One region of the Staphylococcus delphini genome, then DNA from elsewhere that is predicted to be linked to it. Evidence: riboswitches for the same ligand, from Rfam matches in the RefSeq annotation. Region 1 holds a riboswitch; each other region holds the start of a gene.
What was found. Region 1 has a riboswitch for thiamine pyrophosphate ahead of EL101_RS09430 (ECF transporter S component). Riboswitches for the same ligand answer to the same signal wherever they lie in the genome.
Positions count from the first base shown of each region.

Region 2: linked by a shared signal. The riboswitch ahead of thiO (glycine oxidase ThiO) and the one ahead of EL101_RS09430 (ECF transporter S component) in region 1 are both predicted to bind thiamine pyrophosphate.
Region 3: linked by a shared signal. The riboswitch ahead of tenA (thiaminase II) and the one ahead of EL101_RS09430 (ECF transporter S component) in region 1 are both predicted to bind thiamine pyrophosphate.
Region 4: linked by a shared signal. The riboswitch ahead of thiC (phosphomethylpyrimidine synthase ThiC) and the one ahead of EL101_RS09430 (ECF transporter S component) in region 1 are both predicted to bind thiamine pyrophosphate.

Region 1 is NZ_LR134263.1:1,996,981-2,004,989, reverse strand. Features, by position in the region: gene EL101_RS09440 (energy-coupling factor transporter transmembrane component T family protein) at 198-989, opposite strand; gene EL101_RS09435 (ABC transporter ATP-binding protein) at 986-2,389, opposite strand; gene EL101_RS09430 (ECF transporter S component) at 2,402-2,977, opposite strand; TPP riboswitch at 3,103-3,202, opposite strand; gene graF (glycopeptide resistance-associated protein GraF) at 3,617-3,748, opposite strand; gene auxA (lipoteichoic acid stability factor AuxA) at 4,113-5,447, shown strand; gene EL101_RS09420 (class I SAM-dependent rRNA methyltransferase) at 6,301-7,470, shown strand; gene EL101_RS09415 (DUF697 domain-containing protein) at 7,532-8,009, shown strand, end outside.
Region 2 is NZ_LR134263.1:2,735,849-2,743,857, reverse strand. Features, by position in the region: gene EL101_RS12890 (DUF1430 domain-containing protein) at 1-1,808, shown strand, start outside; gene EL101_RS12885 (YxeA family protein) at 1,812-2,141, shown strand; gene EL101_RS12880 (ATP-binding cassette domain-containing protein) at 2,138-2,794, shown strand; gene EL101_RS12875 (L-cystine transporter) at 3,266-4,657, opposite strand; gene thiO (glycine oxidase ThiO) at 4,732-5,838, opposite strand; TPP riboswitch at 5,929-6,031, opposite strand; gene EL101_RS12865 (DNA-binding protein) at 6,113-6,712, opposite strand; gene EL101_RS12860 (hypothetical protein) at 6,826-7,500, opposite strand; gene EL101_RS12855 (general stress protein) at 7,696-8,009, opposite strand, start outside.
Region 3 is NZ_LR134263.1:853,040-861,048, forward strand. Features, by position in the region: gene atpD (F0F1 ATP synthase subunit beta) at 1-825, shown strand, start outside; gene EL101_RS03820 (F0F1 ATP synthase subunit epsilon) at 848-1,252, shown strand; gene EL101_RS03825 (DUF1146 family protein) at 1,646-1,876, shown strand; gene murA (UDP-N-acetylglucosamine 1-carboxyvinyltransferase) at 1,987-3,252, shown strand; gene EL101_RS03835 (DNA-directed RNA polymerase subunit beta) at 3,245-3,442, shown strand; gene fabZ (3-hydroxyacyl-ACP dehydratase FabZ) at 3,442-3,885, shown strand; gene EL101_RS03845 (YwpF-like family protein) at 4,000-4,434, opposite strand; gene EL101_RS03850 (single-stranded DNA-binding protein) at 4,615-4,971, shown strand; TPP riboswitch at 5,385-5,488, shown strand; gene tenA (thiaminase II) at 5,555-6,238, shown strand; gene thiD (bifunctional hydroxymethylpyrimidine kinase/phosphomethylpyrimidine kinase) at 6,238-7,044, shown strand; gene thiM (hydroxyethylthiazole kinase) at 7,046-7,849, shown strand; gene thiE (thiamine phosphate synthase) at 7,839-8,009, shown strand, end outside.
Region 4 is NZ_LR134263.1:304,244-312,252, forward strand. Features, by position in the region: gene EL101_RS01305 (nucleoside hydrolase) at 1-622, opposite strand, end outside; gene EL101_RS13330 (hypothetical protein) at 1,378-1,485, shown strand; gene EL101_RS01315 (MFS transporter) at 1,669-2,859, shown strand; gene EL101_RS01320 (alpha/beta hydrolase) at 2,943-3,791, opposite strand; gene cls (cardiolipin synthase) at 3,936-5,426, shown strand; TPP riboswitch at 6,130-6,233, shown strand; gene thiC (phosphomethylpyrimidine synthase ThiC) at 6,429-8,009, shown strand, end outside.

The sequences.
Region 1 (8,009 bases):
TAAAATCTTTAAGGTGAAATGACTAAGGATTTTACGCTTTTTTGGGTTGAATATAAAAAATCCCTTTATTGACTATTAAAAATCAATAAAGGGAAACGATTTCCTTTGCAGATGGAAATAACGGGAAAGTTAAAAAGGAAATCTAGACCTGCCTTTTCACATCGTCGAGATCATGAAAACGCAAAATCTCAGTTCGGTTAACGTGCATCAGTAATACCAGTTATCGGCAACACTTGTGCGAGTGTAAATGCGAGTATGACGATGACCACAGTAAGAACAATCAGAATCAAGTCTTTATAACTAAACGGGACATGATAATAATACGTCCGTGGTCCATCTTTAAAGCCTTTTTTCTCCATCGCTACAGATAGACGATGCGCTTTTCTAATGTTTTGACTGAGCAATGGAATTAATAAATGTTTCAGACGTTTGAAGCCTGAATAGTTGCGGTTATCAATCATTTGATAGCGCATTTTTAAAGCGTTGCGGAGTTGGAAAAGTGATTCTAACATGATAGGAATCATACGAAACGCCGCCATAAAAGCATACGCAATTTTCGGTTTCACTTTTAAATGTTGCATCAAGCTGTAAAAAATCATAATGACTTGAGAAGTAAAGGCAATAGACAATCCAAAATAACTCACAGTCATCGTCCGGAATGAAAGATGCAACCCGCGCACAAGACTTTCCTTCGTAATGTTAACGAAGCCGAATTTCAATAACTCATGTTGCCCATCACCGTAAAAAATCATGAATAATGAGGAGGTGAGGGCGAAAAACGTTGCGAGCAATGTGAACGTTAAGACGACTTTCCACTTTGTTCCTGCAACAAGTAACATAAAAATGAGCATCAATGTCGCAAGATAAATCATGACGTCAAAATGATGAACGAAAATAATGAAGAAGAAAAGTGCGACACCTAAAAATAATTTGGTGACGATATTCACATCATCCATAAACGTGTGACGCGTTTTCCAAGATTCAATCATGTGCGCACCTCCTCGACTTCATAGAGTTTGCCTTCTTTGACTTCTATCCGACGAGTAGGGTAACGTTCGATAATATGTGCGTCATGCGTGACCATTAAAATCGTCTGACCTTGCGCAATGCGGCTTTGGAACAATTCAATTAATTTAAACGTGTTATGACTGTCTAAGCCAAATGTCGGTTCATCTAATAAAATAATATCTGCATTGGTACTTAATGCGGTAGCGACACTCAGTCGACGTTTTTGACCCATAGAGAGTTCAAATGGGTGTTGGCTCGATACGTGCTCCAAATCAAGCAGTGCTAACATTTCTGCAGTTTTTGCTTTCGCGTGTTCAGGGTCCATATGGTGATAATTAACCCATATTTCATCAAACACACTATTTTGTATAAATTGCAGTTCAGGATTTTGATACACTAAAAACATATGTTGCGCGGCATCTTTAATTTTAGTTAATTTCTGCCCGCCGTAATGCATGTGCCCCTTATAACGTATCAATTGCATCATCGACTCTAACAGCGATGTCTTACCTGATCCATTTTTCCCGGTGAGGGTTATCCATTCTCCAGGTCCAATATGTAATGCGTCTACTTCATATAATGTACGACGACCCCTTTGTATCGCGCCTTGTTCGAATGAAAAATGAAAATTTTGAGTAGTAGATTGAACGGGATGCTGGGGCATAGGTGCATGCGACCAAGCTTTTGGATGCCACACACCGTACTCACTTAATAAAGCTTCGTAATGCGACATAATATATTCAGGCGTGCCTTGTTGGATAATATGGCCGTGATGATTCATCAGTATGACACGATCGACATGTTGCCAAATATGTTCCACCTTATGTTCGACAATCAGTACCGTCTTGTCCTCCCACAAATCCTTTAAAAGATTCCATAAATTTTCGGTCGCTTCTACATCTAACATCGCAGTCGGTTCGTCGAGAAACAATGTATCTGCCCCTTGAAGTAACGTTCCCGCAATCGCTAATTTTTGTTTCATACCGCCGCTCAATTGATGAATACGTTGCTTTGGATTTACATCCAGACCGACATAGTTTAATGCTTCATGAATACGGCGGTCCATGTCGTGACGCGGAATGTGTTGGTTTTCTAAAATGAAGGCTAACTCTTCATTCACTTGTGGCATACAAAACTGCGAATCCGGGTCTTGGAAAATGACACCTGAATTGTCAGCTATTTCTAATGCATCATATTTCATTGGTAAATCAATTAAGTTCGGCACAATGCCACTTAACACATTGAGTAACGTACTTTTACCCGAACCAGATGGCCCAAGTAAAAGCACTTTTTCTTTATCTTTGATTTCTACGTCAATCCCGTCAAAAATTTTATAATCTGCACTCGGGTATTTTAAACGTAAATTTTTAACTTTTAACACGATAAGTCACCCTTATAATGCATCGTAATCGTCTTTTGAAGCAGGTCGAAACAGTTTGGTTACACCAGTCTGATCCAATGCCTTAACGAGTATGTATGGGAACACACCGGCTAATACAGCACCACTGATAATACGAAAAGCAATCAATAGAATTAAGTTCCAAGTCGCAACTTCATTTAAGTAACCATAGTACCAGTCTATAGGTAAACTAATGACTGCGGCTGCCATACCTGCAAGGACAGCAACCATAAAAGCACGTGATTTGTAGCGGAAAATCGCAAAAATAATCTCACACGCCAAACCTTGGAGTAAAGCGTAAATAATTGTAGGGATATCAAAACGTCCCATCATAATTGTTTCACCCGCACCTGCAGCAAATTCAGCTAACAATGCAATCCCCATTTTAGGAATAATGAGATATGCAACGACTGCAGCACTAAACCACATCCCATACATCAATTGATCAAGATGTAAACCTAATGGCTGTAAAGTATTTGTGACAGCCCACCATAAATTATAAATCACTGCAAAGATCACGGATACGAGTACAGTGACGAGGATGTCTGACAACGTTAAGCCTTTTTTCATATGTAAATTCCTCCCAAAAATTAAAAAAATACGCATATCTTAAACTGAAGATAGGCGCATCATGTGCTCATTGATCTATGGATACGTTATTGGAATGACAGACAAAGTCCACCGCACAATATTCATATCATAACAAAACACTTTCCTACGCTAGTATCATCTAGTTCAGGTTCAAAGGGTTTGAGGTGACACCTCATCTCAGCTTTCACACCCCTAGTGTGCGTATTTAATTGATAATGTCAATGTACACCTAGAATATTGAAAAGTCAAGGTTTCAAACGACTGATGATTCAAAATTTGAAAAACTACAAACCATCAAAAATGCATATATTGGAAAAATGAACACGAAAGACCTCACTGTGCGTTCATATGCGTAAAGAAGGAAACGACAGTGCCCCAAATGAATTTTAGATCAATGCAACATGCGTGCGTATGAATAAAAAACAGTATTTGAAGAAAAACACTAGTCGTAGTTTTCAAAATCTTTCGCTGTCTATGTCAAAATGAGTTAAAAAAGAATGTAAGGATTAAGCTGGTTAAACAATGCCAACACCTTCAACATAAAGCAATACTTTAAAACGAAAAAAAGGAATAGGCGATAATCAGCCCATTCCTCACACATCAAACAAAAACTAAAGATTACTCAAACGTTTTTTGAATATCATCTTTCGTTTTCTCTGCACCGTCTTTCGCATCTTCAGTTTTATCTTTCAATTCTTTTTCTTTATCTTTCGCTTGTTCTGCAGCTTTTTTAATATCTTTTTCAGCCATTGCTAACGCCTACCTTTCAAATTGTTTGTATCCTCAATATAACCTTTCTGTGCACAACCTAAACATCGTCACTTCATTAAATGTAAATAGAAATGAGGCTTTGACATCACATGCACCTAGCTACAGCGATATATTAAATATTTATCTCCTGTTTTCGTATAAAAGTAAATGAATTTTGATATACTTAACGCATCAATTTTAATGTGAAAATAACACATAGATAATTAAGATATTTGAAACTGAAAATCAATCCGTTTTATTATGGTATTATGAATTAAATGTATAGGTCATTCTGAAGACTGATATTTTTGAAATATAAAGACAGGTGACAAGAGGTCGTATATAATAGCTTTGAGGTGAGAGGATGTCTTTGTTAAACAAATACACCGAAGTGATTTATAGCTATATTATCGGTGTGCTTTCAATTTTATTAAGCATCATTATTTTTTTTAATATTCCACTTATTGAACAGTTTAAGTCAGGCAAACAACCGAGTACAAATATCGACAATTTGTGGGATTTTATTATGGCATTCTTTAATGAAATCATTCGAGTCATGAGTCAATATATTGGTGACATTCCACTTGCGAGCGGTATTGTCATTTTATTGTTTGGAATTTTAATGATTTTTATTGGTCGGACATTAACGAATACAACACGATTTGATTATGACATTTCAATATTATTTTTACTCGTCGGCATTATTTTCTTCGTATTAACATTAATTTTTATGTCGCAAGTTTATGGTTGGAGCGCATTTATTTTTATTATTCCATTTCTTGTACATATTGGTTATATCGCATACAAAGACGAACTAAATCCATTGCACCGTAAAGAACATTATTTATGGATTATATTCAGTTATGGGCTTTGTTATATTATTACACAAATTGCGCTTTATGCCCGTATTGAAGCGAAAGATGTTGCTTCGATTGACGTTCTGAGTATTAATACATTTTTTGTAGTTTTATGGTTGATAGGACAAATGGCAGTATGGAATTTTCTCTTTTTACGTCGTTCATTACCAGTGTCTGAAGAAGAAATCACTGGTGAAGCGAATGCGTATTCAAGAAGTAAAAAGTATCAATTTACGAATACTTCTAAAAACCATTTCAAAGACTTTCAAGATCGTACGGCTGAATTCACGCACGGTATTTCACATCGCACACGCCGTAGTATTGATTTAGAGAAGTTACGCCAAAAACGAGAATCACTTGGAAAAAAATGGTTTTCATGGGCTAAATTAGAGGAAGATGACATTCCGATGTTTCTTAAAATAAGACCGAAATGGTTGAACCGCAATTATGTCATGATTGCTTGTGGCGTGATTCTGTTATTCTTTATATTACTAGAGTTCAATAACCGTAATGCGCTATTTATGTCAGGGGACTGGCAGTTATCTCAAACACAATATGTTTACGAATGGGTGAGCTTACTGTTATTACTCATTGTGGCGATTGTCTTTATTTTTACAACAGTAGTGCGCATGTTAAGAGGTAAGTATTACTATTTACAACTTTTCATGATCAGTATTTTATTCTTCAAATTGTTAACGGAATACATTGTAATTTTGTTCCACGGGCTATTATTATCCATTTTCATTACGCCAATTCTCGTATTAATGTTAGTACCAGCCATTGTCGCGTTCGTCTTACAATTGAGACAACCTGTTCATATCAAAATACAAAAACGTCATTAAACTTGAAACATAAGAAAGAGACCAAACAAAAATTGATCCACTTACTTGATGCGTACAGTTGAACATTCGCGTCATTGATCTGCACCATTTTATGATTAATGATGTGGATGTATACGCTAAGAGAATGATTAATCTATGTGAACTGAGCTACTTGTTATCATTTCTACAGGGAAGTCGGGTTTATGCAATATATTTGGCTCATCGCACTAGCGCAGTAGGTCTTTTCAACGGCTGAACAATTTCATCTATAGTAAATTTATTAAACGGAGCAAGGTGACTTAAATCGCCCTGTTCCGTTTTTTTTTTTGATGCGTGAAAGTAGGGGACCAGGTGACAGATTTGTAATTTAACATCGCGTGTCATACAAAGCTGATACATATAGAGTAGTTTTATAGTTAAAGTTGAGTAAGAAATCATTATTTATGGAAGGTATGAAAAATAATTTGGACACCGCTAAAGTAGGATTTTTACTTATCCTTCCATATCATTCGGTACTTCAAATACATACTGGTAGCGCTAAAAGTTAAACTCCTTCAAGCTTTAAACGCAGAAGATTGCCGGATGGACGAGACTCCCGAGGGATCAGCTGAACCGGAAAATCCACCAACGCTTTCAACAAATGTAACAGTTCAATCAAAGCGTTGGTTAGTTGAAGGTTCAGCCCCTGGGAACGCGAGTCCAAGACGGCAATCGTATGTTTCTGTAATACTTAAAAACGGGTATGCTTCAAAACGAAAATTATAATTCGCATGTTCAGAAGAAAGCGCATGTATTATGAACTAGGACGACAGTTTGTTTGAACGCCTATACGTGTTAAAATCAGAATAATGATAAGAAAAGAAAGGCTGATAAAATGAAGACAGCTATTTTGAATAAAGGTAAAGAAGAAAAATATTTCAATCAGTACCCACTTGTGGAGGAAGCGGATTTATTCCAGCACGATCAATTAGAAGAAGGGGATGTCTTTCATCTGCTAACTTCAACACACGTCTATATCGCGACTTGTTATGTAGGCCGTCAACACAAAGGATTAGGTTGGGTATTGACATATCAAGAAGGTGAAGCGATTGATCAAGCGTTTTTTGAGCAGTTATTCGCACAAGCGCTCGAAGTTCGTCAGTATTACTATCAAATTGAAGGTACCAATGCATTTCGTTTATTTAATGGTGAAGGCGATGGTGTGGGGGGTCTCACGATTGACAACTATGATGGCCACTTATTAATTCAATGGTACTCAGAAGGCATTTATCGTTTTCGTCAACAGATTGTGAGTGCGATTCAAAATATTTTTGATTATACGTCTATTTATGAAAAAACGCGTTTTAAACATCAATCTATTGAAGGTGGTTTTGTAGCGGGGACAACACCGGAATTTCCGATTGTCGTTGAAGAAAATTTCACATTTTACAATGTACACCTTGATGACGGTCCGATGACGGGGATTTTCTTAGACCAAAAAGAAGTGCGTAAAAAGATTAGAGATTATTATGCTAAAGGACGCCAATTACTCAATTTATTCAGTTATACAGGGGCATTTTCGGTTATCGCTGCAACAGCTGACAGTCAAACAACGAGTGTGGACTTGGCTAATCGCTCACGTCAGTTGACTGAAGAGAACTTTGGTTTAAATGGTATCGATCCTAAATCACAACATATTTACGTGATGGATACGTTCGATTACTACAAATACGCACTACGCCATGGCTTGAGCTACGATACGATTGTCATCGATCCACCGAGTTTTGCCCGTAATAAAAAGAAGACGTTTTCTGTAACAAAAGACTATGACAAGTTAATTGAAGGTGCACTCAGTATTTTGAACCCAGGTGGCAGTCTTGTGTTGAGTACGAACCATAGTGCTTATACGCTAAAGGCATTTAAAAATATGGTCAAACAAACGATTGAAAAGCAAGGGTTCACATATGAAATGAATGAAGTCATGGGCTTGCCAAAAGATTTTAAAACACATCCACACTATAAACCGTCGAAGTATTTAAAAGTTATTTTTATTACAATCAAGTAGTAAAAAGGGTTCAAAAGGGGTATAGATGTGAAGGATTTTCATAATGAGGTGAGTATGGAAGATGAATTTTAAACAAAAAATTTCTGAAACATTAGGTAATAAAGTATTAGATATTGAAACGATTAATCGAAAAGACGCGCTACCGACGTCAGAACAAGAGATACGTGCAAGACGTGAACGTGCAGAAGCGCTAGTGAGAAAAAAGGCGCTGTTATCTTCAGGTGCAACTGTTGTGCCAATACCAGGATTTGACTTTGGGATGGACATGAAATTGATGCGCGACGTCATTGAAGATGTGAATAAAATTTACGGTTTAGATCATCAACAAGTGAACCAAATGAGTGATGACATGAAAAACCGTATCTTAATGGCAGCGGGTATTCAAGGCAGCCAATTAATTGGTAAAAAAGTGTCGAGCGGTTTGCTGAAAGTTTTTATACGCGATGTAGCTAAGCGAACTGCTGCGAAACAAACACGCTGGTTCCCGATTGTAGGACAAGCTGTGTCAGCATCGATTAGTTATTATTTTATGGTTAAAG
Region 2 (8,009 bases), 740 kb from region 1:
TTGAGAAGTTTGAGAAGGTAGCGAAAGATGCAGATATTGCGATTTTTAAAGTCGTTATCGATCATAAAGAACATCAAGTCGATAAAGCGATTTATGCGTTTAATGAGCAAGCCAATCATCACACTATTGCGCCGATGAATACGACATATAGTTACCATCATTTAACGCATGATCAACTGATGCAGCGAGATGTACGTGGTGATTATTTTATATTAGATGATATTGCTAATAAGGAACAATTGAAAACAGCTTTAGAAAGTGTCGGTCTAAAGGTGAGGATGGGATCTGTACAATCATGGATGATCTATGGGGATGTGCTCATTAATCGAGGCGTACTGCTTCCATTTGTGACATTACTTATTATCTATTTGTTGTATCATTTGCATTATCGAAGTCAAAATTTTAAAACATATGCGACGATGCGTTTACATGGTTATCGTTTTTTTAATATCTTGTTTCTGAATATTGAAAAAATTATTATCAGATGGTTGATATTAGCCATAAGTGTCGGATTCCTTTCGATAGGGCTGTTGAAATGGTTAGGATTGGACGGTCAACTCGAATATTTTGTAAGTCGTCTCATCGTTGCGGATATTTTATTTTGGGGAATTTTATCTATCAGTTCATTACTGTCTTGTATCATACTTATCCGGATAGATATCCCATTGATGATTAAAGGACTCAAGCCATATCGTCTGTTACGTGCGATGAATCATATCTCTAAGTTGAGTATGTTAGTTTTACTCACACTCCTCATTTTGCCGAATCTTAATCAAATGAAAAAGTTAGAACAAATACAAGAGACAGAAGCATGGTGGGGCAAACTAGATGATTATTACACAATTGACTTGAAACCCATACGGCGTAGTATGAACGAAGAAATGGAATTTGCGAAACGATATCATCAAATGTTTATATATAGTGAGCGACATGAACAAGCATTATTGATGAATCAAAATGTATTGTATGAACCAAGTCAAACAAATTATTCGCCAGACGAAGGAAATGTGCTGTTTGTCAATCAAAACTTTGTTGATTTTTTTAAGTCTCAATTACGAGAGTTACCGAATTTAGAAGACCGACCTGGACAAATAGAGTTGTATTTACCTCCTCAAGCTAAAAATGAAGTCTCAGCCATACGTGCAGATTTTCAGGATTGGGTGAACTATCAACTTCCAAATCCAGAATCAAAGACAAAGGTACTAGTGACGCAGTTGAAAAATCCTTACGAAATTTACGCCTTTGATGTACGTACGGGATTGTCGACAACCTATATGAAGTCGCCTGCGATTTTAATGTTAAATGCTAAAGACTTAACGGATGATTTTTATTATTCCACATTATCACAAGGGGAATTGATTTTTAAAAATTATGAAAATATTATCCGTAATATCGACCGCTTTGATTTGAAAGATGATGTGCAAGGTGTAACCAATTATAAAGACAGTGTTATGAAAACGTATCGAGAAACACAAACGAAATGGCTTGTGTATAGCTTTTCTAGTGGTATCGCTATGACAGTCTTGTGTATCGTGACATTATTAGATGTATTGCATTACTTTGAGCAGCGTCGTCAATGGTTACTTATGCGAAAAATGTTTGGCTTCAGACGTTGGCAAAACTATCGCAACTATATCGTATTAAATGGTTTATTTACTGCTCTTATTGGCGCATTCTTATTTGAAAAGACACAAAATAGTAATGTGATATGGATTTTTGGCGTGATTTTGCTGTTTCAATTCTTCATTCAATGGGTTTACATCCATTATTTAGAAAAACAATTCAATGTACTAATTAGGGAGGCTTAAATATTGAAGAAAAATATGCTGATATCGATTGCAGTAATCGTCATCGGGTGTGTTCTATTTTTAGCTTTTGTACGTCTGACGTATGTTGATTACTTTAATCCATTTTTAAAGAAGGAGACATCTTATGCGGTGGTACCATTAGGAACACAAACGTATGTGGATATTCAAGCGTATGACGAATCGGGCGAACCACTCAAATATCGTTTGAATTTCGGTGGATATGATGCCAAGTCTGATCATGTAAAAGTGATTCACAAAGGTAAATACGTCTTTGAGATTGAATATATTCATGACCTTTCAAAATGGCCTAAAGAGGTGAAGAAGAAAGAATGATTGAATTAAAAAATGTAACGATTCAAAAAGGGAAACGTACGATTTTTGACAATGTGAATTTGACGTTTGAACCGGGGAAGTCTTATGCGCTTATTGGTCATAGTGGGTCAGGGAAATCGACTTTGCTGAATGCGATTGCAGGATTCGAAACATTGAAACAAGGTGAGGTGCGATTCGATCAAAAAAGATTGAAAGCTGATTTTCGTTTTTATCGCGATATCCTCGGCTATGTATTTCAAAATTATGGTCTTGTTGATTCAATGACGATTAACCAAAATCTCGATATGGCACTGGCTTTCAAGAAAGTATCCAAATCAGAACGCCAACAATTGAAAACACAATGTTTACAAAAGGTTGGGATTGATATGAATCATAAGCGTAAAGTTGCGACATTAAGTGGAGGCGAGCAACAGCGGGTAGCATTAGCGCGTTTATTGCTCAAACAACCGCGCCTGATTTTAGCAGATGAACCGACTGGCTCTTTAGATGACGCGAACGGGCAGAAAGTAGTGGAACTCTTGTTTGAAATGGTAGATGAAAGACGAATACTCATTATCGCCACTCATGACTTAGCACTTGCCCAACGATGCGACGAGATTATTCAAGTTGATGCACTAAAATGTCACAGTAGCGAATTAGAAACCGTACAATAAACATAAGTTAAAAGAGATAGGGGCATTAATATTAGCAGAAAAGAAATGGCGTATCACAGCCAACTTGCCCTCTGTCTCTTTGATTATGTTTATATACATATGTGATTGACTTTGTAGACGCTCTATGAAAATTAAGCTTCAGTATGTACGAAATGTACACTTTAATCTCATTTACAATAAAGCAAGTAATTAACGATGAAATCAAAAGCAAGTTACATCGCATTAATGTAAAAAGTTGCCCTCTTTCTATGACTTTGTAGAGTAAGATTGTCGTGATGGATGAGACTCCCGAGGGATCAGACGCAGCCGAAAATCCGCCAACGCTTCACTTATGTCACAGTATGATTAAGCGTTGGCTAGTTGAGGCAAGTCCCCTGGGAAAGCGAATCCATCAAGACAATCCTAGAACTAATAAATCGTAGGAAGAGGGCAAGTTCATCCGCATATACTGTTTTGTAACTATTGTGTTACTTAATGTTGTGCGGTTAATTCGTCCATATAATTGGAATGGAAAATGTCTTCATCGAGTTGTTTTGTCAGTTTGGCAGTGCCTGTACCCGCTAAGATAGAGTCATTCACGTTAAGTGCTGTACGACCCATATCGATCAGTGGCTCGACTGAAATTAAGACACCCGCAAGACCGACCGGCAAGTTCAATGCAGATAAGACCAGGATTGAAGCGAATGTTGCACCGCCCCCTACACCTGCTACACCGAATGAACTTAACACGACAACGATAATGACTGTCACAATAAATTGTAGATTCACTTCAACACCCGCGACAGGTGCGACCATGATTGCAAGCATTGCAGGGTAGATTCCCGCACAGCCATTTTGTCCGATAGATAGTCCAAATGAGCCCGAGAAGTTTGCGATAGCTTGAGGCACACCTAGACGATTCGTTTGCGCTTGTACGTTTAATGGCAATGTACCAGCACTTGAACGCGAAGTGAATGCGAATAAAATAACTTCGGCTGTTTTCTTCACATAATGTACTGGATTGACACCAATAACAGCTAAAATGATTAGGTGAATGATGTACATTGTAATGAGTGCTGCATACGACGCAATCACGAACTTACCGAGTGTCCAAATCGCAGCAAAATCACTCGTCGCAATTGTGTTAATCATAATCGCTAAAATCCCATAAGGCGTTAGGCGTAAAACAAATGTGACGATAGCCATGACAAGTGCGTAAATGGCATCAATACCGCGTTTTAAAGTTTGACCATTTTCAGGTTGTTTACGTGCGACACGTAAAAATGCAAAGCCTACAAATGCGGCAAAGATCACGACTGCAATAGTAGAAGTTGCACGTGCACCAGTGAAATCTAAAAATGGATTTGACGGTAACAATTCTAAAATTTGTGTTGGCAATGTTGTTGCAGTAAGCCCTTTCGCTTTATCAGTAATTTCGGCGCTACGAGCATTTTCTGCCTGACCTAAGTCAATACTAGAAGCATCTAAATTGAATGCGAGTGCATAGATAATACCGATAATCGCTGCAATCGTTACGGTACCAATCAAAAACATGAAGATTAAGCTGCCGACTTTAGCAAACTTTTCTCCAATTTCAATTTTCGTAAATGCCGCGACGATAGAAACAAAAATCAGTGGAATGACAATCATTTGTAGCAATGCAATATACCCATTCCCAATTAAGCCGACCCAATCAGTTGTTTGTGTCGTCACTTGACCTTCAACGCCATAAATGAGGTGGAGGAGGAGGCCTAATACGATACCTAAACCTAGCGCAAAGAACACACGTTTAGGGAATTTGACATGTTTTTTCGCCATCACCCACAGGCTCAATAAGGCGAGAAGAAAAATAATTAAGTTAATAATAATTAAAAATATAGACATACATACGCTTCCTTTTTAATTCCGACTTATATAATAGGATAATAGTAAGGAAACGTAAAATCAAGATATATTTTTTATATTTGCTTAATTTTAGGTGTAAATGGAGCGAGCTGACGTTGGGCTTCGCTATCCTCGTCAACGAGTTGTGCCATCAGTTGTCCAGCAATGGGTGACAGTAAAATCCCGTTACGATAATGCCCTGTCGTCACAAACAGTTGAGGTGCAATTTCGCCCATAATAGGGATTTCATCTTCTGTAATGGGACGAATCCCTGTCCAAGTTTTAATGACATGGTGTGATCGTAATGCGGGAATCATGTTCAAACTTTCTCGGTCAAGCCACGCAAGGTTATCGTCATTGTTGTCAGTGTCCCAACAATCATAATCAGATGTTGCACCAATTAAGAAGCGATTCGGCAATTTTGGGACGATGTAACAGCCGTTCATATTAAAAATCGTTTCTTTTAAACCGGCGTAATCAGACGCAATCAATTTGACGTCACCTTTAACAGGATGTGTCGGTAATTCGAAACCTAATTGTTGAAGCAATGCGCCGCTCCATGCGCCAGCTGCAATAATGAGTTCGTCAGCTTCAAAAGTGCCTTTTGACGTCTTAATGCGGTAACAATGATGGTGTCGCTGTAACGAGTAAACCTCCGTATGGGTCATTAATTCGATATGGGCACGTTCCATGACCGAAGCAATAAGCGCTTGTGTGTAAAGGTTCGCATTAATTTGGCCGTCGTCTTGAATTTTGAACGCGGCACTTTGTGATGGATCGAGATGGGGAAACCGTTGCGTTAATTGTTCCGTAGACAGTTGGGTGACGGTGTGGTCATGATGGTGTAAAAAATCGAACTGTTGACGGACGGCTTGGACATCTTGAGGTTGAGAAGCGACTTTGATGAGTCCATGCTGTTGATATTCGATATGAATCCCCGTTTCGTGCTCCAAGGCTTGGGCTAATTCAGGCATCATCGCACGACTTTTCATTGCAAGTCGATAAAGTGGGGTATCTTCAAAAAATTCATTTTGTGCGCCTAACATACCACCCGCAGCATAAGACGCGTTCATTCGTGGGGTGGAGCGATCAATGATACGGATGTGACGATGTTTGGCATCGAGTTGGCGTGCAATAGATAACCCCATAACACCTGCACCAATAATCAGGGTTTGTTTCATAAAAAAAGACCTCCTGCATAAAAGGATGCAAGAGGAAAGCATATATGATTAGAATAATGTGACTACGCATCATTCATCTTGAGACTATTTCGTCGTCATATTGCGCTTCCCTTCGTTGGTTCTAACCACGTCAGGTTCAAAGAGTTAAGATACCATCTTTCTCAGCTCACCTCGAGCACCCCTAGCTTATGTTTTTTATTGATTATTCATGAGTATTACTCAAACGGACGTTAAATCCAAACTTTTACATTTTTTAGCTTATCATCAATGTTGCTTAACCACCAAATAAACGTTGGAAGAAACCTTTTTTCTCGTTGCGGTGAATCGTTTCCGCAAGCTCTTGATGTTCTTTTGTTTGGGTTTCAATGGTTTCTTGCGTTTTTGACAATTGCTCTGTTTGTTGTTGTTGCGCAGTAGTCAAAGCTTCAAGAGACTTGTTGCTCGTCTCCAACTGTGTATGTAACTGCTGATGTAATGCTTTAAGCTCTTCTTGTTGTTGATGCACTTGTGAGACCATTTGACCTAACATTTGACGTTCTTCACGCATTTGATTAATTTCGTGGCGCAACTCTTGAATCAATTGTGGCACTTGTTGGTCAGCAGGTAATTGTTGCTCGTTTTCTTTAACGATGACCTGTAAAAAGTCTTTTTCTTTTTCGAGTGCTTCGAAAGCAAGATCGTAACTATTCGTTTGTGCGACACGTTCAGCAATTTCTTGGAAGAGTTCGATATCTTCCTCTTTAAAGTCTGTCGCTTCACGTCCACGATATTCAGTCTTGTTTAAATGATAGCCGCGTTCTTCAAGATGTTGGACAATTTTACGGACTTGTTTTTCACTAAGCTCAGATCGTTGAGCAAATTCTTTTGTTAGCATATGCCATTAGGTCCTTTCTCTCATGTTTTTAGACTGTCGTTAGTGTGCGTTCAGTGACCCGTCAGTCTTACCTCTCTATCATTGTAACGGCTTTAACGGTTGATTTCAAGGGCTTAGGCATAAGGTTCTTTGCGCAAATCCATTTTAACGAGTAATGGATAAATGACATGTCTTGGAATACGGTTCGCAAAAACATATTTGATGATATAGGCAGATTTAATACTCGTACCGTAAATATCCTTTGTTAGAGGAATATTGGCTTTAATATACAACTCCATAGGGACCGGTTTACCATTGCGATTTAATGAAGGTTGTAAATAAGTCATATCACTTTGTTTTTCATAACCGTGTTGCACTAAAAAGCGACGACGGAATGCAATTTTATCAGCCGTTTCAGTGTCCACGTCGGGTGATTCAAATGTCGACTCAAACATAAAGAAATTCACATCTCGGCCGTGGAGTTGGTTAGAAATTTGATTCACATCTTTTTCGATTTGTTCAAGTGTCGCTTTAAGGTACTGTTCACAATTGTCACCGGGCTCACTCAAGAGATAGACTAAAAAGCCCACATTGGTGGTCGCTTCGTAATGCGCTGTCGCAAAACTGACAACTTCATCGTTTTCGATACCTACGAGAAAGACGAAATCATATTGTGTTTTTTCGGTTTTTAAGGATTGTTCAAATACGGACTCGTCTTCTGTTACGAGGGGGTCTAGTTTATCCATATAAAATTCTAATGCTGGGACATACCATGGATCTTGGGTTGATTGAATATGTACAAAATGCATGTCACTTCACCTCTCTTAATGGCTTTAGTATAGCATATATAGATCGAGAAATAGCACAATTAATGGGGGATAGGTAGGTCAATTTCCAGAAATAAATACTTCACCCAAGACTTAATCCTTTCAATACAATGAGGTGTACGAAAGTTAAATTAAATCTTGGGTGAAGTTGTAAGGACCATCGATATGCGTGAATGATTATTCAATCTCGCCGTGATGTTCAGATGGTGCATGTTTATCTTGTGATTTTTGGTTCGCAGCATTATGTTTTTCAAATTCATCTTGACCATATCTCACTTCTTGAACCATCACCACAATTTTGTCATTTAAAATGTCTTGTTTCAGGTCTTCTTTTTGTTCGTCAGAGAAACCAAATTTTGTTAACGCAGCTTCTTCACCATCTTCGCCAATGAAAAAGCGCATAAATTTCTCACTAATCGTACCCGTTGTTGTTTTGTGTTGAATTTGAGAATCATGAAAGCGATCTGTGTTAAGTTTATCTTTGCTTAATA
Region 3 (8,009 bases), 1.1 Mb from region 1:
TATGAAATGAAAGACAGTGGCGTTATTGCGAAAACTGCGATGGTATTCGGTCAAATGAACGAGCCACCAGGTGCGCGTATGCGTGTTGCACTTTCTGGTCTAACAATGGCTGAATATTTCCGTGATGAACAAGGCCAAGACGTGTTATTGTTCATTGACAACATCTTCCGTTTCACACAAGCAGGTTCTGAGGTATCGGCATTATTAGGTCGTATGCCATCAGCAGTAGGTTACCAACCAACACTTGCAACAGAAATGGGTCAATTACAAGAACGTATTACATCAACAAACAAAGGATCTGTTACGTCAATCCAAGCTGTATTCGTACCTGCCGATGACTATACTGACCCGGCACCAGCAACAGCTTTCGCTCACTTAGATGCGACAACAAACTTAGAGCGTAAATTAAGTGAAATGGGTATTTACCCAGCGGTGGATCCATTGGCTTCAACATCACGTGCTTTAGAGCCAACTATTGTTGGACAAGAGCATTATGATGTGGCACGTCAAGTTCAATCGACGTTACAAAAATACCGAGAATTGCAAGATATTATCGCAATCTTAGGTATGGATGAATTATCAGAAGAAGATAAGAAAACAGTTGAACGTGCGCGTCGTATTCAATTCTTCTTATCACAAAATTTCCACGTCGCTGAACAATTTACGGGTCAAAAAGGTTCATACGTACCAGTTAAACAAACAGTTCAAGACTTTAAAGCCATTTTAGATGGTAAATACGACCACATTCCAGAAGATGCATTCCGCTTAGTCGGCGGCATTGATGATGTGATCGCTAAAGCTAAAGACATGGGTGTAGAAGTTTAATACAAATTAGGAGGCTTGGATAATGAACACATTAACCTTAGATATCGTCACTCCTAATGGTTCTGTTTATAAAGAAGACAATGTCGAAATTGTTGTCTTACAAACGACAGCAGGCGAGATGGGTGTGATGTACGGTCACATTCCGACGGTTACACCATTGCGTATTGGTCATGTGAAAGTGACTAAAGATGGCAAATCGGATTATATAGCTGTAACAGAAGGGTTTGCTGAAATTCGTCACGAAAAAGTGAATATTCTAGCTCAAGCTGCAGAGTCAGCAGATGATATTGACTTAGAACGTGCGAAATCAGCGAAACAACGTGCAACTTTCTACCTTGAAGGCGATCGTGATGATACGGATTTAAGACGTGCTGAACGTGCATTGAAGCGCGCTGAAAACCGTATCGAAGTTGCGAAATATAAATAATCAAATGCACATCAAAAAGCTCGGTATGTCCCTCGTGGCAGACCGAGCTTTTTGGCGTTATTGAAGGCGAGAATGTCATGGTCGACAATAAAGCAAGCTGTAAAATATGCCTTACACACATTTGAGTAGATGCACACATATCGACTGATTTTTGAAATATAGGAAGTCGACGATTGAGATGATAACGCATACATTTCGTTTGCTGAAAAGATACCGCATGCTTTGCAAAAATTCTATACAAAAACTATGAAAGACAGTAAAATGTAAATTGCTTGTCATTTAGCACTATAATGTGAAAAATTGTGTTTCTTTAAGTTGCTTATAGTATGATTTGGGCTTTAAATCATGTAAAATTAGTAAAAGAGATTATATGTGGAGGAGCAATATCAATTAATGGATTATTTAGGACAATTTGCGATAGCACATATTATAATGCATGTTTTATGCATTTGTGTCGCCTATTGGGGATTAAACGCCGTTCGTTTAGACCAGTTTTTCAAAAAGGGATTTCCATTACAAGTACAAGTCATCATGATATTTTTGGCAATAGTGATTGGCGCAAGCGTGAGTAATTTTATCATTGATTTATTACAATTTTCAACTCAAATTAAATACTTATTTTAATCGTTAAGATGTTTAAAGTGTATAAAATAAGTTAATACGTTATGGGTAGATAGATTCATTTTCAGAGCAAAAATAGAACAGAGCTGTAAGCATAGTGGAGGATTAATAAGATGGATAGAATTATTGTTCAAGGTGGAAATACACTTAAAGGTGAAGTCGGAGTAGAAGGAGCGAAAAATGCAGTTTTGCCGATTCTCACAGCGTCTTTGTTAGCAAGTGATGGCAAAAGTGAACTTGTCAACGTTCCGGCGTTAAGTGATGTGGAAACGATTAATAATGTACTGAGTGTATTAAATGCGAAGATTAAATATAATGAAAAACAACAATCAGTCACCGTTGATGCGTCGAAAGATTTAAGTGAAGAAGCGCCATATGAATATGTGAGTAAGATGAGAGCGAGTATTTTAGTTATGGGGCCGTTATTGGCGCGTTTAGGACGAGCTAAAGTTGCGTTACCAGGAGGATGTGCGATTGGTTCACGTCCGATTGAACAGCATTTAAAAGGATTAGAAGCGCTCGGTGCTGAGATTCATCAAGAAGCAGGATACATTTATGCAGAAGCACCTCAAGGACTTGTCGGTAATGAAATTCATTTCGACTTTCCAAGTGTCGGTGCAACACAGAACATCATGATGGCAGCATCGTTAGCAAAAGGGCGTACAGTGATTGAAAATGTTGCGAGAGAGCCAGAAATTGTGGATTTAGCCAACTATATCAATGAAATGGGCGGCGATGTCAAAGGTGCTGGTACCGATACAGTGATCATTAATGGTGTTGAATCATTAAAAGGGGTGAAGCATGCCATCATTCCTGACCGTATTGAAGCGGGTACATTGATGATTGCAGCTGCCATTACACGCGGTGATGTGCTCGTCAAAGGTGCGATTAAAGAGCATATGACAAGTCTCGTATATAAATTAGAAGAAATGGGTGTCGAATTAGATTTTACAGAAGAGGGCATCCGAGTGACAGCACCGGAAAAATTACAGCCTGTCGATATTAAAACATTGCCACATCCTGGTTTCCCAACAGATATGCAGTCCCAAATGATGGCGTTACTCCTTACAGCTGAAGGGCATAAAGTGGTCACTGAAACCGTATTTGAAAACCGTTTTATGCATGTAGCGGAATTCAAACGTATGAACGCACAAATTTCAGTTGAAGGTCGCAGCGCTAAAATCGAAGGGAAAAGTGCGTTACAAGGTGCACAAGTGAAAGCGACTGATTTACGTGCAGCTGCAGCATTAATTTTAGCTGGACTTGTAGCGGATGGTGAAACGATTGTCACTGAGTTAAAACACCTTGACCGTGGCTATGTTGATTTTCATGGCAAGCTTAAATCTTTAGGTGCCAATATTGAAAGAATTAATGACTAAATGGAAATACGGGCTACAAACAATAATGGATTCAATTAGTTTTAAATTAACTTTATTTGTTTTTATCGCAATCATGATGTTTGTAGTCGGTTTAATGACAGGCTTTATTATCAACCATGATAACGTGTTGAATACATTTAATTTAAGGTTTTGGCAACATATCATCGAAACAATTGGAGGACATCACTAATGGAAACAATCTTTAATTATAATGAAATTAAAAACATCATCCCGCACAGACAACCTTTTTTATTGATTGATAAAGTGGTTGAATACGAACCAGGTCAGCGTTGTGTAGGCATTAAACAAGTGTCTGGTAATGAACCGTTTTTCCAAGGGCATTTCCCAGATTATGCGGTTATGCCGGGCGTGTTAATTACTGAAGCGTTGGCTCAAACAGGTGCAGTAGCGATGTTAAATAGTGAAGAAAACAAAGGGAAACTCGCTTTATTTGCAGGAATTGATAAATGTCGATTCAAAAAGCAAGTGGTGCCTGGTGATACTTTAGTGTTAGAAGTTGAAATTACAAAAATTAAAGGACCGATTGGTAAAGGGACTGCAAAAGCAACTGTTGATGGTCAAATTGCATGTAGTTGTGAATTGACTTTTGCATTACAAGATCCAAACGCATAAATCAGATATAAAAAACCACCTCGTCTTCATAATGAGGTGGTTTTTGTAGGTTGAATTGGTGATCAATTTTCACGATTCAATTTGAAGTTAGTACATATATGTATGCCTCAAATGTTATTGTCGTTCGTCTTTAAGGCGTGGTTTAGATTTCATCATGCGATTGAACGTTGTGATGAGCTCTTGACCTTGCATACCTTCGTTGACCAGTTGTTCGAGTAAATTTTCCGCATAAACTTGTCGCAATGTATAAATATGACACTCAAATACAACTGAAATGCTGCCATTTAAAGGTGTAATATGCTTGATTGTCGCATCAAATAGTGCAGGATCATTCGATGGTCGCGTAATGACGACACGAATATCTAAAAGTGTTTCCGCCTCCATGTACGCTTGCATCTGTTCTTGATGTATATCTGAAATAACGATTTCTAACACCCAACCCGTACCACTATTCTCTTTATTAATAATTACGCCGTCTAGAAGTTCATATTCAGCCACGCTACTATTTTCAGAAACGATTTGGAAACGAACAGCTTTAAACGTCTTCATTGGAGCCACCCCCATCTCATTTAAAAAACTTTACGAAATTTCTATGGTACTTTTAATTATAACGCAATTTTTAAAATAATTCTCGATAAGGCTTAAATATCTCTCGATGCATACTTTAATTTTATAGGAATTTGCATTTTGTCATTTCACATTGAAAGGTTTATATTACAGGTACAGGAGGTGAACAACATTAACCATTTTCAAGCAGTAGGTATCATTAACCGCCCGCCCAGTTTTTACGAAAAGGAAGAGAGTTACTTTGTTACCTTTACCGTTGCTGTCACGCGAGAGTATTTAAGTAAAAACCAAAAGCCCATCACTGATTACTTAAATTGTAAAGCGTTCGGTAATATTGCTCTTCAAATTCACGAAACGATCCAAGAGGGGACAACTGTAGCGATAAGCGGGCAAATCCAAACGAGACGTTATGTTCATAATGATGAAAAACGTTATGCTACAGAATTACTCGTTTCACAAATCTCTCCAATTGGCACAGTAACGATAGCGTCAAACACAGATGAGTTCAACGATGAATAGCAAAGCAACAAGCAAAGATTTTCCAATATTTGATAATCCCACCTATTTTTATCAACCCTTCTCAAAGTATATTCTCCGATTGAAATAATTCGATTTATCTCACACCATTACTTTTATCTTCAACATATTGACTTGAGCTCTAATGAAATTTGGTAGACAACCTACTACCAAAATTGTCTAACTATCAACCTTGAAATGAGGTGTATTGGCTATTAAATACTGTATTGTATTTAGTGGCCAATCGCCACTTTTATTCTCATTAATATTTATCGAATGATTCATAAGAAATGCAAAATAATCTAATAGAGTCATTTGTTTTGTTAAACTATACATATATTTCGCAATTTGTTTAGTGCTTTTACATAATTGAACTTGCGTTAGGTTTCTGATACATTAAAGGTAACTAAAAAATGAAGGACTACTAGGGGTGCCGATTGATGGCTGAGATGAATGGATATTCAGACCCTCTGAACCTGATTTGGATGAAACCAACGTAGGGAAGTAGCACATGGACACGCATGCTTCAGTGTGTGAACAAGGCTACTTTCAAGGTAGTCTTTTTTCATATTAAAGGAGAATGAAGATGCGTTTTTCTGAACAAATTAAACAAGAAGCACAACCTATTATTGAACAAATTTATCAAGATGGTTTTATACAAGGCATGCTTAACGGGGACATTGCGGCAGAATCAGTTAAACATTATTTACGTGCAGATTCACGTTATTTGAATGAATTTGCCAAAATATATGCGCTACTGATACCGAAAGTGGATACGAAAGGTGAAATTCAATTTTTAACAGAACAAATTCAGTTTGCGAGTTCTGGAGAAGTAGAGGCCCATCATATTCTAGCGGACTATGTTGGTGAAGATTATCAAAGTGTCATTCAACAAGGGGATTGGTATCCGTCTGCCGACCACTATATTAAACATATGTATTATAACGCTTATGCTTTTGACAATGTCGCTTATACCATTGCTGCAATGGCACCGTGTCCATATGTGTATCAACAATTAGGTAAAATGGCGATTGAAAATCATCATTTTGAGGCCAATCATCCATTAAAAGCGTGGTTCGATTTTTACAATAAAGAAATGGATACACTGTTGTCCTATATTGATCGTTGGCTCGATTCATATGCAGAAGTGAGTTCCGAAAAAGTTCAACAACAATTGAGACAAAACTTTCTACAAAGTACAGTTCATGAACGAAACTTTTTCAATATGGCGTATCAACTTGAAAAATGGGAATTTGGAGGAGAAAAATGATGGAAAAACCAAAAATTGCGCTAACGATTGCAGGTACAGATCCAAGTGGTGGTGCAGGCGCCATGGCAGACTTGAAATCTTTTCATTCTTGTGGTGTCTATGGCATGGCTGCAGTGACAAGTATCGTGGCTCAAAACTCAATGGGTGTGCAACATATTCACAATTTAGAAGCAAGTTGGTTAGAAGAGCAATTAGCCAGTGTGTTTAATGATGAAATGCCACATGCGTTAAAGACAGGGATGATTCCGACACCAGAGATGATGGAAGTGATTGCGTCATATTTGCAAAAGATTGATATTCCATATGTGATTGACCCAGTTATGGTTGCTAAAAGTGGTGATTCTTTAATGGACCAAAAAGTACGAAATCGTCTTAAAGAAACACTGTTACCATATGCAGATGTAGCAACACCTAATGTTCCAGAAGCTGAAGAAATCGCTGGCGTTACTATTGATTCGGTGGAAAAAATTCATCAAGTGGGCCGCTTTTTCATTCATGATATTGGTTCGAAAGGGGTCATTATTAAAGGTGGCCATTTAGAAGGAGATGCCATCGATCACTTATTTACGCAAGAGGGTCATTACGAATTTAAAAGCGAACGTTTTCCAACGCAACATACACACGGCACGGGATGTACATTTTCAGCCGTCATTACAGCAGAATTAGCTAAAGGAAAATCTGTTTATGACGCCGTAGCCAAAGCCAAAAAATATATTTCATTAGCGATTCAACATACACCAGAAATTGGTAAAGGTCGAGGTCCAGTGAATCACTTTGCATATGAAAAATTAAATGGGTGGGATTAACATGAATTATTTAGCAGAAGTTAGAAAGCAACAACCCCTTGTCGTTTGTTATACGAATGATGTCGTGAAAAACTTTACTGCCAACGGTTTGTTGAGTATGGGGGCAAGTCCGGCGATGAGTGAAGCCCCAGAAGAAGCAGCAGATTTTTTTAAGGTCACACAAGGCTTATTAATCAATATTGGTACGTTAACGGAGAGAAATAGTGAAGACATGCTCGCCATTGCTAAGACTGCGAATCAAATGGGAGTACCGATCGTTTTTGACCCTGTTGCAGTAGGCGCATCGCAATTCCGTAAAGATTTTTGTCAACGCTTTTTAGAAGAAATTGATGTAGCTGTCATTAAAGGCAATGCATCTGAAATTTTGACATTAGTGGATACAGCGACGACGATGAAAGGAACCGATAGTGCTTCGGATATTGATGTGGTCAGCATTGCACAACAAGCTTACGAAAAGTATCAAACCGCGATTGTCGTCTCAGGTAAAGAAGATGTTATTGTACAAGATGGCAAAGTGGTCATCTTATCAAATGGTTCTCCATTGTTGACAAAAATTACCGGAGCAGGGTGTTTGTTAGGTGCGGTAGTGGCAAGTTTCCTATTGGGTGAGACAAAACCATCTATCGACCAACTCATTGAAGCCGTTTCGTACTATAACATTTCAGCAGAACAAGCTGAATTACGTGAAGGTGCAGATTTACCGGGTACATTTTTAGTCGCTTTTATCGATGCATTAAATCAAACACTAGCTGAGTCTTATTTATTGGAGATTAAAAAGAGAGAAGTGAGTGAAAATGACATTTAATCGAAAACAATTACGTGTGTATTTTATTGCAGGTACACAAGATGTCAAACAAGGTAGTTTAGATACCATTTTAAAAGAAGCGTTAGAAGCGGGTATTACAATGTATCAATTTCGTGAAAAAGGCCCTTCATCTTTACAAGGTGAGGAGAAAGCTGCAATG
Region 4 (8,009 bases), 1.1 Mb from region 1:
CATCTAAAGTTAATGGCACTTGGTTCGTACTTTCCAAGGCAACCATATCAATCACAATGTCACTGTTGAACACCGTTTCTACAGCTTCAGGATCCCAAAAGGCATTCCACTCCGCTGTGCCATCGTGTTCAGGTTCTTCGACATTACCACGTTCTAAAAATGTACCGCCCATCCATACCAAACGTTCAATATTTTGTGTAATATGTGGTGCCACTTCTAACGCTTTCGCTAAGTCTGTCAATGGTCCTGTAAATAGTAAAGTGACCGGTTGTTCAGCTTTTTCCACACGCTCAATGATATCTTCATAAGCATGAACGTCTCTCAAACGAGATTGTACCGGCACACGTTCATTTAAAATCGGTAATGCATCCATGAAAAAGGCATGCATACGCCAATCTTTCGGAAATGGATTTTTACCTCGCTCTTCTGAAGCTGCCACGTCTAATGGATATTTTGAGAAACGGTTAATGATTTTTCGAGATGCACTTTCTGCAGGTTCTACATAACTGTCTGCCCCAATAGCGCTCACACCGATAAGTTGCACATCTTCCATATGTAAAAGTAAAAATAACGAAATTAAATCATCTACACCACCATCATGGTTGAAATAAACTGGTTTCATGTCGTTCTCCTTCAAATATAAATTGAGTCGTCTCACACGCTCTGTCTAAAATGTACAATGTCACGTATGCATACGCAAGTCTGTACCGTAGAAGTTCGGTGGAATGTCGAAAATACAGGAAAATTTTTTCTATCGAATTATAGGAATCATTTCTTAATTTTTGATATGGTAAAATTACTAGTGAACAATATAGGCAAGTTGTTAATTGCAATTCCTAAAAAATTAGTAAGTGTTGTGTTAGTAATAAAAGTAGATATGAAAATAGATAAACAGCTTTTGCCCAAGTTATGTATAGATACGGAGTAAAAAGTGCATGTAAAAAATTCTCTGGAAAAAATAAGCACATCAAATCATGGTATGAAGCTAATGGTCACCTATAAAAAATAGAAAAAGTTATAACAAGAACAACTATAATATCAAAAACATCAAGACCTTCATGATTAGAAGAAAGCAAAATGTTTTTAACCACATAGTTGTTTTTTGTTATGCTGCTTTCTTTTAATTTTCTAGAAACATACATATGTGTGTTTACCCAAAAGATAAATTACAATTGTTAATACTAAAATCAATAAAAATTTAATCATAATACCCTCCAGATTTATATGAATTTAATGAATTTATTAATGTATTTAACTCAAATCGAAAGAGCTTTGGTACAAGGCGAATTAAAAATGAATTAAACAAATTAGGTATCACTGTATCTAGGCGAAAAATAGGTAGACCTCTTCTATCAATTGATGTCACTAAGATATGAAATGAAATCCACGATCATAACGACGAATATCCCTTTTTCTAGTTGGGGCGATTCATACCGACTTAAAGACTATAAAAGTGAAAAAAGTTTAAACATACGTCATTCTTAAACCGCAAAAAAACGACATTTTCAAACCGCTATTGACATTTTTATAATTCAGCTGAATTTATTGTGAGTCATTATCATATTTGTTATTAATATTACTCACAAAACATAATTTAGCAGAATTTTCAGAAATGTAAAGGTTTTCGAAAATGTTTTTTAGATTAAACTGTTATAAAGGGGAGATAGTATGAATAAATCAATAATATTAATAAGTTTTGAAACAATATCAATATTTTTTTCTTCAATTTTTACCTTCGCGTGTGGTTTTTATGTACTTAAAATAAGTCATTCAGGGTCTACTTTTGGTACTTATTTGGCTATTCTTGCTGTAATAACAACAGTTTCATCACCTTTTTTAGGTAATTTAATTGACAGAAATTCAAATAAATTAATTTTGATAACAGGGCAACTTTTAAGTATCAGTATTTTGTTTATTTTCTTTTTAATTTACAATGATGAAGTTTACACAATATTTCTTGTAATGGTCGTCTTAGTCTTCGTGGACTCGATAGTAAAAACAACTATTTCTTCTAATTTAAAGTTTATAACCGGAGATTATTTAGAAAAAGTGGTGTCAATTAGACAAACAATACAATCCTCGTCAGTTCTGATTACACCTTTATTAGGAGGTTTCATAGTCGCTCTAATTGACTTGAAATATTTGGCATTAATCAATATGTTTACAGAGTTTGTTGCCTTCCTTTTATTATTACTTTTAAATTTTAGATCAGGAAATATAACAAGTAGAAATCAGAAGTTCATACATAGTTTTTTGGATGGGATAAAGCATTTGATTTCTATAAATAACCTGAAGATTATTTTTATCATTAACTTATTTATTAATTTCTTGTGTAATTCTCTTGTTGTAGGATTGCCGATTATAATAATTAATCATTTAAATATGAATGCTAAATACTTGGGATTAGCGGAAGGTACTTTAGGGGGTGCAATAGTAGCTTCTTCAATAATAATTTCAATTTTAAACATCCAAAATCGATTGAAATTTTTATATTTATTTTCAATGCTACTACAAGCCGTGTCTTTATTTATCGTATCCCTGACTTATTTTGATACTATAACTAAATTTTACATATTTATTATTGTATTAATATCAAATCTATTGTTAGGCTTCTCAGTTGCATTAAACAATATACCCTTCCAAGTTATGCTACAAAAGATTGTTGATGAAAATTATAAATCTAGAGTTTTCTCAATAATTCAAAGTATGAGTTCATCAATCACTCCAGTATCTTATGTATTATTTGGTTTCTTAATTCCATTGAATTATTTCTTAATTTACTTCTTTTGTTCGATAGGTATGCTTATTTTATTAGTTATATTCAAGATAAAGTTTAAAGACGTATATGAGCAAGTCTAACCCATTCACTATACTGCTTATGAGCGATGGGTTAGATTTCAAAAGAGCACTAAATTTATCTGTATTTATAAATATTTATTTATTCAATCCCTGTTTTGTCGTGCGGTGACTTCTGTAATCCAGCTTGCGACATCTTCAAAAATGACGTTCTTGTAATGAGATTCATTGAAAAGTTCATGTTCTAAACCGTCGTACAGGCGTAATGATTTATGTTCTGATGCGATTTCACTATAAAATTGTAAGGCATCTTGGGGATTGACGAGGCCATCTGCTGTACCGTGCATAATGAGTACATCATCTACAAAGTCATCAGGTTTATTTTTTAATTCAATGACGCCATCAATAATCGCGTAGGTTAAGCCCATTGATACTTCTTTTAATACGAGGTCGTCACGCTGATAATTTTCAACGACTTGTGGATCTGAACATAGGCCGTCGCTCATGTCATTTGGAAAGTACGTATCGGCTGGAATTTTACGTTCTCCATACGCTTCTTCAAACAATTGGTTGTTATCACGTGTCACTGCACCTGATGTAATGATGCCGTCGACACGACCAGGGAAACGTGTCGCAAACATAGAGACAGCAAAACCGCCCATACTATGACCGATTAAGAATATTTTACCTTCAAAATGGGCTTTCACATAGTCTACTACAGCAGTTAAATCTTCAATAATTTGGTCTTTATTGTCATAATAAGCTCTCGGTCCTTCAGAACGCCCATGACCACGTTGATCGAAGCGAATGACATTGTAATCATAGTTAACCAAATAATCAGTTAATTCATCGTAACGATCAAGATGTTCAGCTAAACCATGCACAATAATGACATTGATTGTTTCATCACCAAAAGGGAATAATTCATCGGCGGTATTGATTTTCGTATAAAGCTGCGTGCCGTCTTGAGAAGAAATGTATTTAGTATAATTCATTGAAAAACCTCCTTATTTATTTACTTCAGTGTATACTAAAATAATAATAACATGAAAAATATGAAGATATATTCAAAAGTGATATATTGATGAATGTGATATATAAGAGACATGACTGAAATCAGTGTAAAGGAGGTTGTCGCAATGCAGCTTATATTTGATCCTGCCGTGAATACGATTTATCGCATCTTTTTAGGCGCCGTTTTTCTTGTGAATATTGTCCTCGCGTTCGTGATTATTTTTATGGAAAGAGATCGTCGGGATGCCACTTCGACATGGGCATGGATACTGCTACTTTTTATTATGCCGACATTTGGCTTCTTGTTGTATCTCTTCTTTGGTCGGGCGGTCAAATTGAAACAAACACGCTATGATGAAAGTAAAGAGGTGGAAGATGCAAGGACACGTGTTAAAAATCAAAAAGAAGACTTTAAAAATAAACAGTTTAGTACAGATAATCCTGTAGTAGAGAAGCAGTCTGATTTGGTTGAAATGATGTTAACGCGAGAAGCGAGCTTTTTAAGTGAAAACAATCATGTCTCCATTTTTACAGATGGCCATGAATTATTTAATCGAATGAAACAAGACTTGAAAGAAGCGCAAAAATACATTCATATGGAGTTTTATATTTTAAATATGGATGGATTAGGCACTGAGATACTACAAATTTTGAAAGACAAAGCTCGGGAAGGCCTCGAAGTGAAGTTGTTGTATGATGCAGTCGGTTCTAAACAATTGAGAAAGTCAAAATTAAAAGGTTTGGTCGATGCAGGTGTGGAAGTGGAAGCCTTTTTCCATGCGAAAATCATTCCATTTATCAATTTCCGTGTGAACAACCGGAACCACCGTAAAAATGTTGTGATTGATGGCGATATTGGGTATGTCGGTGGCTTTAATGTCGGCGATGAATATCTCGGTTTAGATCAAAAAATGGGCTACTGGCGTGATACCCATTTGCGCATTCAAGGTGATGGTGTAGATGCATTACAATTAAGCTTTATTCACGATTGGAACTCGCAAGTCGATGAAGACCAACAGTTGAAATACATTTCACGCTATTTCCCGAAAAATGCGCGGAAAGACGGCAATGTTGCATTACAACTCGGGTTAAGTGGACCGGATCGCGAATGGCCACAACTGGAATTTGCTTATTTGAAAATGATTATGAATGCAAAGTCCACGATTTATATGCATTCACCTTATTTCGTGCCAGACATTGGTTATGTGAACGCCTTACGTATTGCCGCTAAAGCAGGTGTAGACATTCATCTCATCGTTCCTAACAAGCCAGATCAGCCGTTTGTGCACTGGGCGACATTAACGACAGTCGCACAACTGATGAAAGATGGTGTTAACGTGTACACGTATGAAAATGGCTTTATTCACTCTAAAATGATGGTCATTGATGGTGAAGTCGCATCGGTCGGTTCAGCGAATATGGACGAACGGAGCTTTAAATTGAACTTTGAAGTCAATGCGATTATGTATAACGAAGAGATTGCGCAAACATTAATTGAAGCATTTAAAGAAGATTTAAAAGTGTCGCAAAAACTGACACCAGAACGTTATGCCGCCCGCTCAAATTGGGTGAAATTCAAGCAGTCTATCGCAAAATTATTATCGCCTATTTTGTAAACCTAAGTGAAAAGTAAGGGGATGGAGATAAAAAGAATTGAATGCTATTGATACATTATTTTGTTTAACTTGCCCTCCCTATGATTTGTAGTTTTTGATTGCCTTCATGGCTTCGCGTTCTTAGGGGAGGTTGTGACAAAAGCGCTTAGGATTTGAGCAGAACCGAGCGATGAGCAAAATTGATTCCCAGCGCACCCATTCATTGTGGATTTTGGGAGCAGTACAGAAATCTCATGTGTAACAAAGATTTCGTCGTTCTGCCCCCGCAAGGCTGACTAGACTTCTCAAAAGCGAGCGCATTGAGAAGTCAGACAGCTACTGCGTTAAACACCTCCCACCAATAAAGTAAAGAGGCGACTGTCAGCATTATGCACGTATCCCCTCAGGAGTTTCAGCCTTCTGGGCAATCGTCAGTCAAACATAGGAAACTGAGGGCAAGTTTATGAAATCAAAAAAATCAATAGCATCAACTTTTAAAGTCCCATTGATCATCATTTTTTACCTGTTTTATAATTATAATTCAATCATAACCTGATAAGTAGTAGAAGAAGGGAAAACATAATATCCCATCCTCTCGTTTGTTTAGTAAAGTACAATCTCTAAATGAACCAAATGACAAAAATAAAACAATTAAATCAATTTTATGATAGTAATTGTCATTTTACATTTTTAGTGATACGATACTGTTGTAAAACTTAAATATGGAACTTGCTAGGGGTGCCATTAATGCGCTGAAAGAGGTGAACGCCTCAACCCTTTGAACCTGATCTAGATCATACTAGCGTAGGGAAGCAAACGAAACCTTCATGACTGACTGGTGTTCACTTGTCAGGCGGAATCGTGTCGTGATGCCACATACATGATTTCGGCTCACTTTTGACGCACTTTAATAAATTCGTTCGTTTTCGTACGCACTTTAGAATTATTCTGAGTGCGTTTTTATTTTGCCTATTATTTTCAGTGTTGTTAATGCCTCTTAGTGAAGTCAGAGGGGGTTATTGAATGAAACAAGAACAAATTGAATTGAAGAAAAATTTTCCGGCGAGTCAACGTATTTTTAAACAAGGCGAGGATGTGGATATCCAAGTCCCGTTTCGCCAAATCGCATTGTCTGAAACGGTAACTGAACAAGGGACAACGGAAAATGAACCTTTCGTTGTGTATGATACAGCGGGGCCTTATCATGATGACACGTATGAAGTCGATGTTACGAAAGGCATTCCAGCACTGCGCACAGATTGGATCGAAGCCCGTCAAGACGTCGAGCATTATGAAGGCCGTCGTGTGCAATCAATCGACAACGGTTACCATTCAGAAACACATAAAAATATTGTTGAACATCCATTCAAATATCAACCGAGACGTGCACAAGAGGGCAAACGCGTTACACAAATGTATTATGCGAAACAAGGTATCATCACTAAAGAAATGAAGTTCGTGGCAGCACGTGAAAATGTCAGTCCAGAATTTGTCAGAGGTGAGATTGCGAGAGGGCGCGCGATTATTCCGAACAACATCAATCATCCTGAATCAGAACCCATGATTATCGGTAAAAATTTTCAAGTGAAGATTAATGCCAATATCGGTAACTCTGCTGTATCGTCGTCCATTGAAGCAGAAATTGAAAAGTTAGTCTGGGCGATTCATTGGGGTGCTGATACGATGATGGACTTATCGACAGGTAAAAACATTCATGCGACACGGGAGTATTTAATCCGTAACTCGCCAGTTCCAGTTGGTACGGTGCCGATTTATCAAGCGTTGGAAAAAGTGAACGGTATCGCGGAAGACTTAACCTGGGAAATATATCGAGATACTTTAATTGAACAAGCTGAACAAGGTGTCGATTACTTTACGATTCATGCTGGTGTCTTACTCCGCTATGTGCCATTAACGGTAGATCGTTTAACAGGCATCGTGTCTCGTGGTGGCTCAATTATGGCGCAATGGTGTTTGGCCCATCACGAAGAAAGCTTTTTATACACGCATTTTGATGAAATTTGTCAAATATTGAACCGTTACGATATTGCGGTGTCATTAGGCGATGGTTTACGTCCAGGTTCGATTTATGATGCGAATGACGAAAGCCAAATTGCTGAACTGAAAACGTTAGGCGAGTTGACAGATATTGCTTGGGAACATGATGTCCAAGTGATGATAGAAGGGCCTGGGCATGTACCGATGCATAAAATTAGAGAAAACCAAGAGTTGGCAGACTTTTATTGTAAAGAAGCGCCATTTTACACACTTGGACCATTAACAACGGATATTGCACCAGCATATGACCACATTACATCCGCTATTGGTGCAGCGCAAATCGCAAGTCATGGGACAGCGATGTTATGTTATGTGACGCCTAAAGAGCATCTCGGCTTACCAAATAAAGATGACGTGCGTGATGGCGTCGTGACGTACAAAATCGCCGCACATGCCGCTGATATCGCCAAAGGATTACCAGGTGCGACAGATCGAGATGATGCGATTAGTAAAGCCCGTTTTGAATTCAGATGGATCGATCAGTTTAACTTATCTCTTGATCCTGAACGCGCACGTGCTTTTCATGATGAGACATTGCCAGCAGAA